Regions from separate parts of the Kribbella italica genome, predicted to be linked through region 2. Evidence: riboswitches for the same ligand, from Rfam matches in the RefSeq annotation. Region 2 holds a riboswitch; the other holds the start of a gene.
The links. A riboswitch is a leader RNA that binds a small molecule or an ion and turns the genes downstream of it on or off. The one in region 2 is predicted to bind FMN.

Region 1 (7,483 bases), 180 kb from region 2:
ACCAGGTCCATGGCGAACACGACCTTGTCGTCCTCGGCGGCCCAGCCGTGCGGCGCGACGACGTGCGGGTGCTGGATGCGCAGGGACTGCTCGCGGACGAAGCGCAGGAGCATGCCGGCGTCGTGCTGGCCGAGGACCTTGGCGGCGACGTAGGTCTGCTTGCGCAGGTCCCACGCGCGCCAGACCGAGCCCATGCCGCCGGTGCCGATCAGATCGATCAGCTGGTACCGCCCTGCCAACGCCTCCACCGGGGAGAAACTACCCGGCCGGGCGTCCAGTGGGCCAACCACGCGACAGCTCAGCCGGCCGCGGACTCGAGGAGCTGGCCGCCGGTCAGCGTCAGCCAGCGGGTGATGCCCAGCTCGGACAGGAAGCGCTCGTCGTGGCTGACCACGACGAAAGCACCTCGGTACGCCGTCAGCGCCGACTCGAGTTGCTCGACGCTGACCAGGTCCAGGTTGTTGGTGGGCTCATCCAGCAACAGCAGCTGCGGCGCCGGTTCGGCGTACAGGACGCAGGCGAGCGTGGCGCGGAGCCGCTCCCCACCGGACAGTACGCCGGCCGGCAGGTGGATGCGCTGCCCGCGGAACAGGAAGCGCGCCAGCAGGTTCATCCGCTGCGCCTCGGGCATCGTCGGCGCGAAGTGGGCCAGGTTCTCGAAGACCGTGCGGTCGAGATCCAGCAGCTCCAGACGCTGCGAGAGGTACGCGATCCGCCCGTCGGCACGCTTCACCTCACCCGCGACGAGCGACCCCTGGATCCACCGGAGCACCGTCGACTTGCCGGCTCCGTTCGGAGCGGACAACGCGATCCGCTCAGGCCCGCGGATGTTCAGCGCGGCACCCTCGCCCGCGAACAGTTCGCGCACGCGCAGCCCGCTGCCCTCGAAGACCGTCCGACCAGCCGGCACCGCCGTCCCCGGAAGCTCCAGCGCCAGTCGCGGCTCGTCGCGCCGCGCGCGGCCGGCCTCGTCGAGCTTGGCCTTGGCGTCGCTGAGCCGGTTCGCGTGGGTCTGGTTCGCCTTCGCCGCGGACACCTCGGCTGAGCGCTTCATGTTGCCGGCGTTGATCCGCGCCAGCCCGGCGTCCTTCAACCCCTTCTGCGCGTTGCTCGCCCGCCGCTGCGCCCGCTCGCGCGCCTGCTGCAGCTCGCGCTTCTCACGTTTCAGATCCTGCTCGGCCGAGCGGATGTTCTTCTCCGCGACCTCCTGCTCGGCCGCGACAGCTTCCTCGTACGCCGTGAAGTTGCCGCCGTACAGCCGCAGCTCACCGCGTTCCAGCGAAGCGATCCGGTCCATCCGGTCGAGCAGCGCGCGGTCGTGGCTGACCAGCAGGAGGCAGCCGTTCCAGTTCTCCAGTACGGCGTACAGGTTGCGCCGCGCGTCGAGATCCAGGTTGTTGGTCGGCTCGTCGAGCAGCAGGACGTCGGGCTGCTTCAGCAGCTGCGCGGCCAGGCCCAGCGAGATCACCTGGCCACCGGAGAACGTACTGAGCCGCCGGTCGAGCGAAGCGTCGAGCCCGAGCCGGTCGAGCTGCGCGCGGGTGCGCTCCTCGATGTCCCAGTCGTTGCCGACGGCATTGAAATGGCGCTCGTCGACGTCGCCGGACTCGATCGCGTTGAGCGCGTCGACGACCGGCTTGATCCCGAGCACCTCGGCGACGGTCAGGTCGCCGACCAGCGGCAGCGTCTGCGGGAGGTACCCGAGAACACCGTCGACGGACACGCCGCCGGCGGTCGGCGACAGCTCCCCGGCGATCAGCTTGAGCAGCGTCGACTTGCCGGCGCCGTTCGGCGCGACCAGGCCGGCACGCCCGGGACCGACGGCGAAGGACAGGCCGGTGAAGACAGGGGTGTCGTCGGGCCAGGCGAACGACAGGGAGGAACAGACGATGGACGCATCGGACATGCGGAGACCTCGCGAAAGCAGTGAGTACGCCGCCACGGCGGCGGAACGGTCAGGAAACGCCGATCAGGCCACGGCATCGACGCTGAACGCGCCGGCTCGATGGCCTGTCACCTCGGGACTCACCCCGAGATGTCGTCGTCGACTCCCGTACTCACCGTCACACCATAACAAAGAACTGATTGTGGGTTTGTTCAACAATGTATACGATCACACCGCCCGAACCACCCGGCAGAAGCGGAGGCAGTGCGGTGCTGGTCCTGATCGGAGTCCTGCTCGTGGTGGTGGGGTTCGCCCTGCGCCTGAACCCCCTGGTCGTGGTCACGGTGGCCGGGATCGCCACCGGCCTGCTCGGCGGGCTGAGTCCGGGCAAGATCCTGAACGAGTTCGGCAACGGCTTCGCGGGGAGCCGCTCGGTGACGCTGTTCATCGTGGTGCTGCCGGTGATCGGCCTGGTCGAGCGGTTCGGGCTGCAGGAGCAGTCGCGGCGGCTGATCGGCAAGCTCACCTTCCTCACCACCGGGCGCCTGCTGGCGTCGTACCAGGTGATCCGGCAGGTGACGGCCGCGGTCGGGCTGATGTCGATCGGTGGCCACGCGCAGACGGTCCGGCCGCTGATCTACCCGATGGCCGAGGGCGCGGCCGAGCGCCGGTACGGGCGGAAGCTGCCCGAGGCGGTGCAGGAGCGGATCAAGGGCCACTCGGCCGGGGTGGACAACGTCGGCGTGTTCTTCGGTGAGGACGTCTTCATCGCGGTCGGCTCGATCCTGCTGATCACCGGCTTCGTCGACTCGACGTACGGGCTGAAGCTGGACGCCCTGCACGTCGCCTTGTGGGCGATCCCGACCGCGGTCTGCGCTCTGCTGATCCACGGCGGCCGGATGCTGTACTTCGATCGCCAGCTCGACCGCCTGATGGCGGTCGACGGTCCGCCGCCGGCCCTCAAGAAGAAGGAGGCGGACCGGTGATCAAGGTCGAGTGGTTCTACTGGCTGTGCGGTCTGCTCTTCCTCTTCGGAGCGGTCCTGACCCTGCGCGACCGCAGCAACAGCAAGCGGTACGGAAGCGCCGCCTTCTGGGGTCTGCTCGGCGCGTCTTTCGGCTACAGCACCTTCGTGGTGAACAAGACCGCCCCGGCCTGGGTGCTCGGGCTGGTCGTGATCGCGATGACCGTCCTGGTCGGCACCGGGCAGCTCGGTCGCGGCACCGAGGTGTCCACGAGCCTGGCCGAGAAGGCGGCCGCCGCCCAGCGGTTCGGCAACAAGCTGTTCGTTCCGCCGCTGGTGATCCCGCTCGGCGCGCTGATCTTCGCGGTCGGGCTGGCCAAGATCAAAGCCGGCGACCAGCCCCTGCTGGAGAAGGGCTCGGAGACGCTGATCGGCCTGGGCGTCTCCGCGGTCGCGGCGGCGATGGTCGGCGTGATCATGCTGCGTCCGCCGTCCGTCCTGACTCCGCTCAAGGAGGGGCACCGGCTGCTCGAGGTGATCGGCTGGGCGGCCGTCCTGCCGCAGATGCTGGCCACGCTCGGCCGGCTGTTCACCGACGCCGGCGTCGGTACGGCGGTCGGCAAGGTCACCACGCACGTGCTGCCGGAAGGATCGCTGTTCGGCTCGGTCGTCGTGTACTGCCTCGGGATGGCGCTGTTCACCGTGATCATGGGCAACGCGTTCGCCGCGTTCCCGATCATGACCGCCGCGATCGGCTACCCGGTGCTGGTGCAGACCTTCGACGGCAACCCGGCGACGGTGTTCGCGATCGGCATGCTGGCCGGGTTCTGCGGAACGCTGACCACGCCGATGGCCGCGAACTTCAACCTGGTCCCGGCCGCGCTGCTCGACATGAAGAGCCGGTACGGGGCGATCAAGGCGCAGCTGCCGACCGCGCTCCCGCTGCTGGTCTGCAACATCTTCCTGATGTACTTCCTCGCGTTCGGAGTCCTGTGATGAGTCAGCGGTACGTCGAGATCGCACTCCAGAACCTGCGGACCGAGTCGCCGCACCAGCTCGACCACGTCGCGCGCGACGCCAGGGCCTACAGCGTCAGGGAGTTGCACCCGGCGTTCCACACGTCGTACGACTGGCACTCTTGTGTGCACATGCACTGGTTGCTGGTGCGGTTGTTGCCGGAGGCCACTGATCCGGAGCCGATCCGCAAGGCGCTCGACCAGAACCTGACCGCCGACGCACTCGCGGCCGAGGCGGCGTACCTGCGGAGCTCGCCGTCGTTCGAGCGCCCGTACGGTTGGGCGTGGGCGCTCGTCCTGGCCGCGGCCGTCCGTCAGAGCCCGGACGCGGCCAGGTGGTCCGAGGCAATGAGCCCGCTGGTCGACGCGATCGTCGACCTCAGCCTGGAGTGGTTACAGGGAGCCGCCCGCCCGGTCCGCTCGGGCGTCCACTCGAACTCGGCGTTCGCCCTGGCTCTCCTGTACGACGCCGCCGAGGCCCTCGGCCAGGACAAGCTCACCCAGGCCGTCCGCGACAAGGCGCGCGCCTGGTTCGCCGAGGACCGCGAGTACCCGCTGCAGTGGGAGCCGAGCGGCGAGGACTTCCTGTCGCCGGGTCTGTCCGAGGCCGACCTGATGCGCCGGGTCCTGACCGAAGACGAGTTCGCCGAATGGCTGCCCGCCTTCCTGCCGGATCTGACCGCCCTGCGGCCGGTCGAGGTCCGCTACCCGGTCGACGGCCGGCAGGGCCACCTCCAGGGCCTCAACCTCACCCGCGCCTGGCAGCTCGCCGCGCTGTCCGACGCCCTGCCCGAGCGAGAACCAGCCCTCCGCGCGACGGTCGCCGCCCACCTCGACGCCGCCCTGCCGAGCGTCACCAGCGGCGACTTCAACCACGACCACTGGCTCGCCACCTTCGCCTACCTCGCCCAGGGCGGCGCGCTGGTGGGACCGTCCAGGTGACGGAAGCAACAACTCGCCGCCGCACCAGCGGCGTACACTTCAGGTACGAGTGAAACCACTCGCGTGCTCCGGGGTCGGTGTAATTCCGAGCCGGCGGTGACAGTCCGCGACCCGGTCGATGCAGTTCGTCGGCCGGTTGACCTGGTGGAATTCCAGGACCGACGGTGAAAGTCCGGATGGGAGGCGCACGCGATCGGTGTGCGCTCCGACGTGCGGAAGTGCGCGGCCGTAGGAGGTCGCGTTCCGGGCGGCGGTTCGCGTGCCGGTTGTCATGGCCCCGGTGGTGCGTCCGTGACAACGAGGGACCGTCCGTGAACAACGCTTCACCGATCGACGTGGCCTGGATGCGGCGTGCGATCGAGCTGGCCGCCCGCGGGATCGGCAGCACCCATCCCAACCCGGTCGTCGGCTGTGTGATCACCGGCCGCGACGGGCATCCCGTCGGCGAGGGGTACCACGAGCAGGCCGGCGGCCCGCACGCCGAGGTGAACGCGCTGCGGATGGCCGGTCCCCGGGCCCGCGGCGGTACGGCGTACGTGACGCTCGAGCCCTGCAACCACACCGGCCGGACCGGGCCGTGTGCCGACGCGCTGATCGAGGCCGGCATCGGCCGCGTCGTGTACGCCGTACCGGATCCGAACGCGCAGGCCGCCGGTGGCGGCGAGAAGCTCCGGACCAAGGACATCCAGGTCGATCAGGGCGTACTCCGGGCCGAGGCCGAGGAGGTCAACCACGTCTGGCTGCACAGCGTCCGGACCGGTCGGCCGTTCGTGACCTGGAAGTTCGCCACCACCCTGGACGGCCGCAGCGCCGCGCCCGACCGGACCAGCCGGTGGATCACCGGCGAGGCCGCCCGCGCGGACGTCCACCGCAAGCGGGCCGAGTGCGACGCGATCGCCGTCGGCACCCAGACCGTCCTGGACGACGACCCCGAGCTGACCGTGCGCGACGAGCACGACCGCCCGGCCGGCCGCCAGCCGCTGCGGGTCGTGGTCGGCGACCGGGACGTCCCGGAGACCGCGCGGGTCCGCAACGACCGCGCCGAGACCCTGCTCCTGCCCACCCACGACCCCAACGAGGTGCTCCGGCAGCTCGACGACCACCAGATCCGCCACCTCTGGCTCGAGGGCGGGCCGACGCTGGCCGCCGCCTTCCTGCGCGCCGGACTGGTCGACCAGATCGTCGCGTACGTCGCTCCGGCGCTGCTCGGATCGGGCTTCTCCGCCGTCGGCGACCTCGGCGCGGAATCTATCGACCACCTGCGGCGCTTCACCCTTGCGGACGTCACTCGCCTCGGCGACGACGTCCGGCTCACCCTGACCCCCCTGGGAGGGAAGTAGATGTTCACCGGAATCGTCGAAGAGCTGGGAACCGTCGAGTCGCTCGACCTGCTGGAAGGCGACGCGGCCCGGCTCACCCTGCGGGGCCCGAAGGTGACCGAGGACGCGCGCCACGGCGACTCGATCTCGGTCAACGGCTGCTGCCTGACCGTGGTCGAGACCGGTGCAGGCACCTTCACCGCCGACGTGATGCGCGAGACGCTCCGCCGGACCAGCCTGGGCGGTGTCGAGAAGGGCTCGACCGTCAACCTGGAGCGGGCCGTCACCGCGCACGCGCGGCTGGGCGGCCACATCGTCCAGGGCCACGTCGACGGTGTCGGCACGATCGCGAGCCGCGAGCCGGCCGAGCACTGGGAGGTCGTCCGAATCGCGGCCGGCCCGGAGATCCTCAAGTACGTCGCGGAGAAGGGCTCGATCGCCGTCGACGGTGTCTCGCTGACCGTCACCGACGTCGACGACGCAACCTCGACCTTCGGGATCAGCCTGATCCCGACCACGCTCGAGCTCACCGTGCTCGGCCGCAACAAGATCGGCGACACCGTCAACCTCGAGGTCGACGTGATCGCGAAGTACGTGGAGCGGTTGCTGACCGCCCCGAAGACTGTTGTCGGAGGCAACGAATGATCGACTGGCTGCTGCACGAGCAGGTCACGATCGCCGGTTCGCCGGTGCTGGTGCGGGAGATCGTCGGCAACGTGTTCGGCCTGGCCAGCGCCCTGTTCGGGATGCGCCGGCTGGTGTCGGCGTGGCCGATCGGCATCGTCGGCAACGTGCTGCTGTTCACGGTCTTCGTCGGCGGGCTGTTCGACACCCCGCAGGACAAGGACCTCTGGGGCCAGGCCGGCCGCCAGGTCTTCTTCGCGCTCGTCAGCCTGTACGGGTGGTACCGCTGGTACCAGACCCGTCACGGCGGCGCCAAGACCGGCGTCCAGCCGCGGTGGGCCACGGCCCGGCAGCGCCTGGAGATGCTGGGCGCGGCCGTCGTGCTCTACGTGATCGGGTACTTCGTCCTGCGTGAGCTCGGCTCGTGGGGTCCGCAGTGGGACGCCTGGATCCTGACCGGGTCCATCCTGGCGACGTACGGGATGGCCCGCGGGTTCGTCGAGTTCTGGCTGGTCTGGATCGCGGTGGACGTCGTCGGCGTCCCGCTGCTGATCCAGGCCAAGTTCTACCCGTCGGCGGCGATGTACGTCGTCTACGGACTGTTCTGCGTGCTCGGGTTCGCGGCGTGGTGGCGGATCAACCAGCGGGAGACCGTAGCGGTCACCCCCGAACCAGTGGTGGTGGGTTAGACGATGGGCGAGGTACTGAAGCTCGACACGATCGAGCACGCGAT
Region 2 (7,483 bases):
GAAGGCGCTGCCGCTGGCGGCCGAGTGGTCGCAGAAGTACGCCGGCAACCCGTTCTACACGATCCAGGACCAGGCCTTCCCGAAGAAGGAGGCCGACCAGTACTTCAGCGTGCAGAGCGACCTGCTGCAGGGATCGGTCACTCCCGACGCGGCGGCCAAGAAGATGCAGGAGATCGTCTCCGCCTGGGCCAAGGGCTGAGTCGGTGGCAACGGTCGCGCTGTCCGAACCGGGCAAGGTCAAGGGTGGCCGCTGGTCGCCCTGGCTCTTCGCCCTGCCCGCAGTGGTGGTGTACGTCGGGTTCCTGGTGTACCCGGCGATCTCCTCCCTGTTCTTCAGCCTGACCAACTGGGACGGGCTGAGCGCGACGTACGACTTCGTCGGCCTGGACAACTACGCCAAGCTACCGAGCGACCCGGTCGTGGTCACCGCGGTCCGCAACAACCTGATCTGGACCGTGGTGACGATCGCCGTCCCGACCGTCGTCGGCCTGGTGCTGGCGATCGCGCTGAACGGCAAGGTGCACGGCAAGCCGGTCCTGCGGCTGATCTTCTACACGCCGGCCGTGCTGCCACTGGTCTCGATCGCGAGCATCTGGGGCTGGCTCTACAACCCGCAGTACGGCGCGATCAACTCGTTCCTCGAGCTGATCGGCCTGGGTGGGCTGGCGCAGCCATGGCTCGGGCAGGACTCGACCGCGCTGTGGGCCGTGATGGTCCCGGCGATCTGGTTGCGGACGGGCTTCCCGATGCTGCTCTACCTGGCCGCCCTGCAAGGGATCCCGAACGAGCTGTACGAGGCGGCGACCGTGGACGGTGCCAGCCGGTGGCAACAGTTCTGGCACGTGACGATGCCGAGTCTTCGGCCGGCGCACTACATCGTGCTCGCGCTGTCGCTGATCGACTCGTTCAAGGTCTTCGACATGATCTACGCGATGACGTACGGCGGACCGGGGACGTCGACGCAGGTGATGGGGACGTGGATGTACTTCAACGTCTTCCAGTACTACGAAGCCGGGTACGGCACCGCGATCGCGGTCGTGATCACGCTGGTGGCCGTTGCCGTCGGCATCCCGTACGTCCGCTCGCAGACCAAGGAGGCCTCATGACCTCGATCGCGCCGGTCCGGGTCGAGGCGCCGGTGCTCACCGAGGAGACCACACCGCCGAACCAGCAGTCGCGGGGCCGACGGGGGCTCGTGATCACACTGGTGCTGGCGGTGGCGGCGATCTTCTGGATCTCGCCGCTGGCGTTGCTGGTGATCACCGCGGTCCGGCCGCTCGCGGACTTCGTCGGCAACGGGCCGCTGTCGTGGCCGGACGAGTTCACCTGGTCGAACTTCGGCGACGCGTGGGGGATCGGCAACTTCGCCACGACGTACAAGAACAGCGCGCTGCTGGCGCTGATCAAGGTGCCGCTCGGCGTGCTGATCTCGGCGATGCTCGGGTTCGCGCTGGCCAAGCTGCGGATGAAGTTCCGCCGGACGGTGATGTTCACCGTGTTCCTCGGGCTGACCATCCCGATCTACATCGCGATCGTGCCGGTGTTCATCATGCTGCGCTCGGCCGGCGCGACCGACAGCCTGTTCGGGCTGATCGGGCCGTACCTGGCCTTCGGCATCCCGTTCGAGGTGCTGGTGCTGCAGTCGTTCTTCCGGCAGATCCCCGACGAGATCATCGAGGCCGCCAAGGTCGACGGCGCCGGCGACTGGCGGGTGTTCTTCACGATGATCCTGCCGCTGTCGCTGCCGGCCCTGGTGACGGTCGCGATCCTGGACGCGGTCGCGACCTGGAACGAGTTCCTGTTCGCGCTGATCCTGCTCAACTCCGACGCGAACAAGACCATCCCGGTCGGCCTGCTGAACTTCCAGGGCCAGTTCGCCAACAACAACACCGGGCTGGCGGCGGGCATCCTGATCGCCGTCGTCCCGATTCTCATCGCCTACACGCTCCTGCAGCGCTGGATCGTCGGCGGCCTCACCGCCGGCTCTCTGAAGGGTTAGGACCATATGACTGACATGCCGGTGTTCGGTGCGGGGATCTGGCACTTCGCGACGTACCAGGACCGCTACGCCACCGACGGCTACGGGCCGCCGGTCGGGCTGCTGGAACAGATCGACCGGGCGGGCGCCGTCGGCGACCTGTCCGTGGTCGACCTGAACTGGCCGTTCGCCGGGTACGACGGGACGCTCGACGAGGTGAAGGCCGCGCTCGCGAGGAACAACCTGAAGGCGATCGCGATCACGCCCGAGATCTACACCCGCGACTTCGTCAAGGGCTCGATCACCAACCCCGATCCCGGCGTCCGCAAGCAGGCGCTCGAGTTGTTGCACCAGGCAACCGAACTGGCCAAGGACCTGGGCTGCTCGTACGTGAAGCTCTGGCCGGGCCAGGACGGCTGGGACTACCCGTTCCAGGTGAACTACCACGACATCTGGAAGCTCGCCCTGGACGGCCTGACCGAGCTGGTCTCGGCGCACCCCGACATCAACTTCGTGATCGAGTACAAACCGCGCGAGCCGCGGGTCAAGATCATCTTCCCGAACGTCGCCCGCACGCTGCTCGGGATCGAGAAGATCGGCCTGCCCAACCTGGGGATCCTGCTGGACTTCGGCCACTCGCTGTACGGGCAGGAGACACCGGCCGACGCCGCCCAGCTGGCGATCGACTACGGCCGGCTGTTCGCGATCGACGTGAACGACAACCTGCGCGGCTGGGACGACGACATGGTGGTCGGCTCGGTGCACCTGGTCGAGACGTTCGAGTTCTTCCACACCCTGCGCCGCAACAACTGGGAGGGTGTCTGGCAGCTCGACCAGTTCCCGTTCCGCGAGGACAGCGTCGAGGCGGCGAAGCAGGCGATCCGGTTCCTCAAGGCGGTGCACCGCGCGCTCGACGTACTGGACGAGGAGGCGCTCGCCGCCGCGCAAGCGTCGCACGACGCGCTCGCCGCGCAGCGGCTGGTCCAGAAGGTGTTGCTCTCGTCGATGGCGGAGACGGCATGACACTGACCGCCGAGCACACGACGATGCCCGTGCTCGGGCGACTGCCGGTCCACAGCAGCCGCTCGGCGCAGGTCGCGCACATCACCGAGGCGGCCCGGCAGATCCGGATCCAGGACCTCAAGCTCGTCCACCACGCCGGGGCCGGGCACATCGGCGGCGACTTCTCGTCGATCGACATCCTGGCCACCCTGTACGGCGCGGTGCTGGACGTCGCGCCGGACCGGGTGGACGACCCCGAACGCGACCGCTTCATCCTCAGCAAGGGGCACGTCGCGGGCGCGCTCTACACGACGCTCGCGGCCTTCGGCTTCCTGCCCGTCGAGGAGCTGGCGACGTTCCTGAAGCCGCTGTCGGCGCTGAACGGGCACCCGAACCGGCGCAAGGTCGCCGGCGTCGAGGCGAACACAGGTCCGCTCGGGCACGGCCTTCCGGTCGCGGTCGGGCACGCGCTGTCGGCCAAGCTCGACGTGTCGTTGCGGCGGACGTACGTGCTGGTCGGCGACGGCGAGCTGCAGGAAGGCAGCAACTGGGAAGCGATGATGGCAGCCTCGCAGTACCAGCTGGACCGGCTGACCGTGATCGTCGACCGGAACCGGCTGCAGCAGGGCGCGACCACCCAGGAGACCAACGACCTGGATCCCTTGCCGGACAAGGCGGCGGCGTTCGGGTTCGCGGTGGTCGAGGTGAACGGGCACGACCACGGCGAGCTGCTCGACGTGCTGTCCGCCGTACCGTTCCGGCCGGGCAAGCCGACCTTCGTGATCGCCCACACGCACAAGGGCCACCCGATCTCGTTCATGAGCAACAACGTCGCCTGGCACCACCGGGTGCCCGACGCGGCCGAGTTCGCCCAAGCACTCAAGGAGCTCTCATGACTGTCACCGACAGTCCCTCGATCGCCGACCGGCCGCGCTACGACTGCCGGGACGCGTACGTCGAGACGCTGGCCGAGCTGGCCCACGCGGACCACCGGATCGTCGGCGTCGTCAACGACTCGGTCGGGTCGAGCAAGCTGAACAGCTTCCGCAAGGCGTTCCCGGACCGGCTGATCAACGTCGGTATCGCCGAGCAGGACATGGTCGGCGTCGCCTCCGGGCTGGCCAACGGCGGCCGGATCCCGTTCGTGTCGGCGGCGTCCTGCTTCCTCACCGGGCGCGCGCTGGAGCAGATCAAGGCGGACGTCGCGTACTCGCACACCAACGTGAAGCTGTGCGGCATGAGCCCAGGCGTCGCGTACGGCGAACTCGGGCCGACGCACCACTCGATCGAGGACATCGCCTGGCTGCGGGCGATCTCCGGGATGACGATCATCGTGCCGGCCGACCCGGTCGAGACCGCGGCGGCGCTGCGCTGGGCGGCCGCGTCCGACGGGCCGGTGTTCATCCGGGTCAGCCGGATGAGCGTGCCGCGGATCTACGCCGACGACTACACGTTCGAGCCGGGCAGGGCGATCACCGTCCGGGCCGGCGACGACGTGACGCTGATCAGCAACGGCACGGTGCTCTGGCGGGCGCTGGCCGCGGCCGAGCAGCTCGCGACGGAAGGGATCTCGGCCCGGGTGCTGTCGATGCCGACGGTGAAGCCGCTCGACACCGGCGCCGTGGTCGCGGCCGCGCGGGAGACGGCCGGGATCGTGACCGCCGAGGAGGGGGTGAGCGGGGGTGGGCTCGGCGGCGCGGTCGCGGAGGCCGTCGTACAGCATCATCCGGCGCGGGTGTCGATCCTCGGGATCCCCGAGTTCGCGCCGACCGGCTCCGCGGCGTACCTGCTGGACCGGTACGGGCTGTCCGCGGACGGTATCGCGTCCGCGGCCCGCGCGCTGGTCAGCCGAGGAAAGTGACCAGGTCGGCGATCGAGACCATCGCGAAGTCGTGGGCGTCGGCGAACGCGCGCAGGTCGGCGCCGGTCATCAGCGTGCCGTCGTCGTTCATCAGCTCACCGATCACCCCGACCGGCGGCAGCCCGGCCAGCCGGACCAGTTCGACGGTCGCCTCGGTGTGACCGGGCCGCTGCCGGACGCCGCCCGCGACCGCGCGGAGCGGGAGGATGTGGCCGGGCCGGATCAGGTCGGTGGGCCGAGCCGTGCCGTCGGCCAGGACGTTGACGGTCCGCGCCCGGTCCGCGGCGGAGATGCCGGTGCCGACGCCGGTGCTCGCGTCGACCGACACCGTGTACGCCGTACGGAGGCTGTCCTGGTTGTTCGGGACCATCAGCGGCAGCTCGAGCCGGTCGAGGACCTCCGGCGCGGCCGGGGCGCAGACGTACCCGCTGGTGTAGCGGACCAGCAGCGCCATCAGCTCCGGCGTCGCCAGGCTCGCGGCGAAGGTCAGGTCGCCCTCGTTCTCGCGGTCCTCGTCGTCGACGACCACCACCGGGCGCCCGCGCCCGATCTCGGCGATCGCGTGGTCGATGGTGTCCAGGCGGGTCGTGCTCGCCACGGTGCTCACAGTCGCTGTCCTCTCGGCCTGGCACTCCGGGGGCAACGACAAGCTCCGCGACTCCTCTCTGGGGCACGCTTGTGGGCGCGCGCCGGACAGGCATCGCGAAGTCTGCCACGTGCGTCTTCCCATCCGGACTTTCACCGTCGGTCCCGGAGTTCCACCAGGTCAACCGGACCTCCTTGCGGAGGTACGGGTCGCGGACTTTAACCGCCGGCTCGGAATTTCACCGACCCCAGAGCACGTGTGTGATCTTGCAGATTCACTGCGCAGTGTATCCGTCTCGACTGTTTCCGGGAGTGTCATGTCCATCTCATCCGTTTGGCGGTCGGTCGAGCTCTCGGCATCCGTGGAGGAGCGGTACGGCGCGGAGGTGTGGGCGGAGTTCGTGCACGAGAGCGGGGTGACGCTGCGGAGGCCGGCGTTCTGGGACGGGGACGGCGTGTGGAGGGTGCGCTTCGCCGCGCCGACGCCAGGGGAATGGCGCTGGACTTTTGGCTCCTCTTCAGGCGTGCTTGACGTCCAACAAGTACCAGCCGGCGAGGCCAATCCGTTCTACTCCCACGGGTTCTGGCAGATGTCCCCCGGCGGCCGGAGCCTGGTCCACGCGGACGGCACTCCAGCACTTCTGGTCGCCGACACGGCGTGGGCGCTCCCATGGCGAGCGACCGTCTCGCAGGTCCGCGAGTACGCCGCCGATCGTCAGGCGAAGGGCTTCAACGCCGTACTGCTGATGTCCGTGCAGCCCGACATGCGCGCGGTCGGGCCGCGGGACCGGACGGCGGACGAGGGGTTCGACGTCGGGTTCGAGGACCTGGTTGACGGGCACCTGCTGCGGCCTCGGGCGGAGTACTTCCAGTACCTCGATCAGCTGCTGGAGGTGCTGGCCGAGCACGGGATCGTGCCGGTGCTGCAGCCGGTGTTCCAGGGGTTCGGCTGGAAGGGGCTGGACGTCGCGGGGACCGTCGTACCGGCTGAGGAGTATGCGACGTACTGCCGCTACCTGGTCGCGCGGTACGGCGCCTCACCGGCGATCTACCTGGTCGGCGGGGACGGGACCGGGCTGGAGCCGCAGGTCGCGGCCGGGGGCGCCGAGGTGCACGCGGTCGACTGCTACGGGCAGCCGACCGGGATCCACTACCGGCCGCACATCCGCGCGTCGGCTCATCAGGACGCGGAGTGGCTTGACTTCCAGTGGTGCCAGACCGGGCACACCGGCGAGCACGTGGCCGAGCGGGTGGCCGACCTGTGGCGGAACGAGCCCGTACGGGGTGTGGCGAACGGCGAACCGACGTACGAGAAGCACGGCGGTCTTTCAGTCGCGAATGGGTGGTGGCAGGGGCACGAGGCGTGGAGCAACCTGTGCGCGGGCGGGACGATGGGGGTCGTGTACGGCGCCGGGAGTCTGTGGCAGTGGCGGCTGCACGCGTCGGAGCCGGGGCATTCGTCGTTCTTCATCGCGCCGGACGCCGGGTGGCGGGAGGCGATGGATTTCGAGGGGTCGACGTACGTCGGGCTGGTCGGGCGGGTGCTGGCCGGGCTGCCGGTGGCGGACCTGCAGCCGGACTGGACGCGGGTGATCTCGGGGCGCGCGCTGCGCGGTGCCGGTGGTCTGCTGATCGTCTATCGCGAGCACGGGGGACCGGTGATGGTGTTCGACGACTCGGTGCCGCTGGACTACCGGATCGTCGATCCGCGCGACGGGTCGGTGGTGGCGACCGGCCGCCGGGACACGCCGGGCGACCCGCTGCCCGATGCTGGTGGCGCACCGCGGGTCTACATCTGCCTATAGTCCAGTCCTGATCGAAGGGGGCTACGCATGAGCGCTCACCGTGGCGTACGTCAGCCGGGGCTGGACGAGCTGCGGCTGCTGGCGAAGGTGGCCCGGATGTACCACGAGAAGGGCATCCGGCAGCCACGCATCGCCAGCGAGCTCAACCTGTCCCAGGCCCGGGTGTCGCGGATGCTCAAGCAGGCGGTCGAGGTAGGGATCGTGCACACCGTCGTGACGATGCCGAGCGGGGTGCACAGCGATCTCGAGGAC

Region 1: it holds a riboswitch for FMN, as region 2 does, so the genes downstream of both, ribD (bifunctional diaminohydroxyphosphoribosylaminopyrimidine deaminase/5-amino-6-(5-phosphoribosylamino)uracil reductase RibD) here and ribB (3,4-dihydroxy-2-butanone-4-phosphate synthase) in region 2, are expected to answer to the same signal.

Annotation. Positions count from the first base shown of each region.
Region 1 covers NZ_JACHMY010000001.1:3,938,841-3,946,323, reverse strand. The annotation lists gene HDA39_RS18245 (serine/threonine-protein kinase) at 1-248, opposite strand, end outside; gene HDA39_RS18240 (ABC-F family ATP-binding cassette domain-containing protein) at 299-1,906, opposite strand; gene HDA39_RS18235 (5-oxoproline transporter, DUF969 family subunit) at 2,155-2,871, shown strand; gene HDA39_RS18230 (5-oxoproline transporter, DUF979 family subunit) at 2,868-3,845, shown strand; gene HDA39_RS18225 (DUF2891 family protein) at 3,845-4,807, shown strand; FMN riboswitch at 4,868-4,999, shown strand; gene ribD (bifunctional diaminohydroxyphosphoribosylaminopyrimidine deaminase/5-amino-6-(5-phosphoribosylamino)uracil reductase RibD) at 5,119-6,147, shown strand; gene HDA39_RS18215 (riboflavin synthase) at 6,148-6,771, shown strand; gene pnuC (nicotinamide riboside transporter PnuC) at 6,768-7,439, shown strand; gene HDA39_RS18205 (bifunctional 3,4-dihydroxy-2-butanone-4-phosphate synthase/GTP cyclohydrolase II) at 7,443-7,483, shown strand, end outside.
Region 2 covers NZ_JACHMY010000001.1:4,121,781-4,129,263, reverse strand. The annotation lists gene HDA39_RS19100 (ABC transporter substrate-binding protein) at 1-199, shown strand, start outside; gene HDA39_RS42390 (ABC transporter permease subunit) at 204-1,106, shown strand; gene HDA39_RS19090 (carbohydrate ABC transporter permease) at 1,103-1,999, shown strand; gene HDA39_RS19085 (sugar phosphate isomerase/epimerase family protein) at 2,006-3,001, shown strand; gene HDA39_RS19080 (transketolase) at 2,998-3,876, shown strand; gene HDA39_RS19075 (transketolase family protein) at 3,873-4,841, shown strand; gene ribB (3,4-dihydroxy-2-butanone-4-phosphate synthase) at 4,825-5,448, opposite strand; FMN riboswitch at 5,554-5,687, opposite strand; gene HDA39_RS19065 (glycoside hydrolase family 140 protein) at 5,744-7,231, shown strand; gene HDA39_RS19060 (sugar-binding transcriptional regulator) at 7,259-7,483, shown strand, end outside.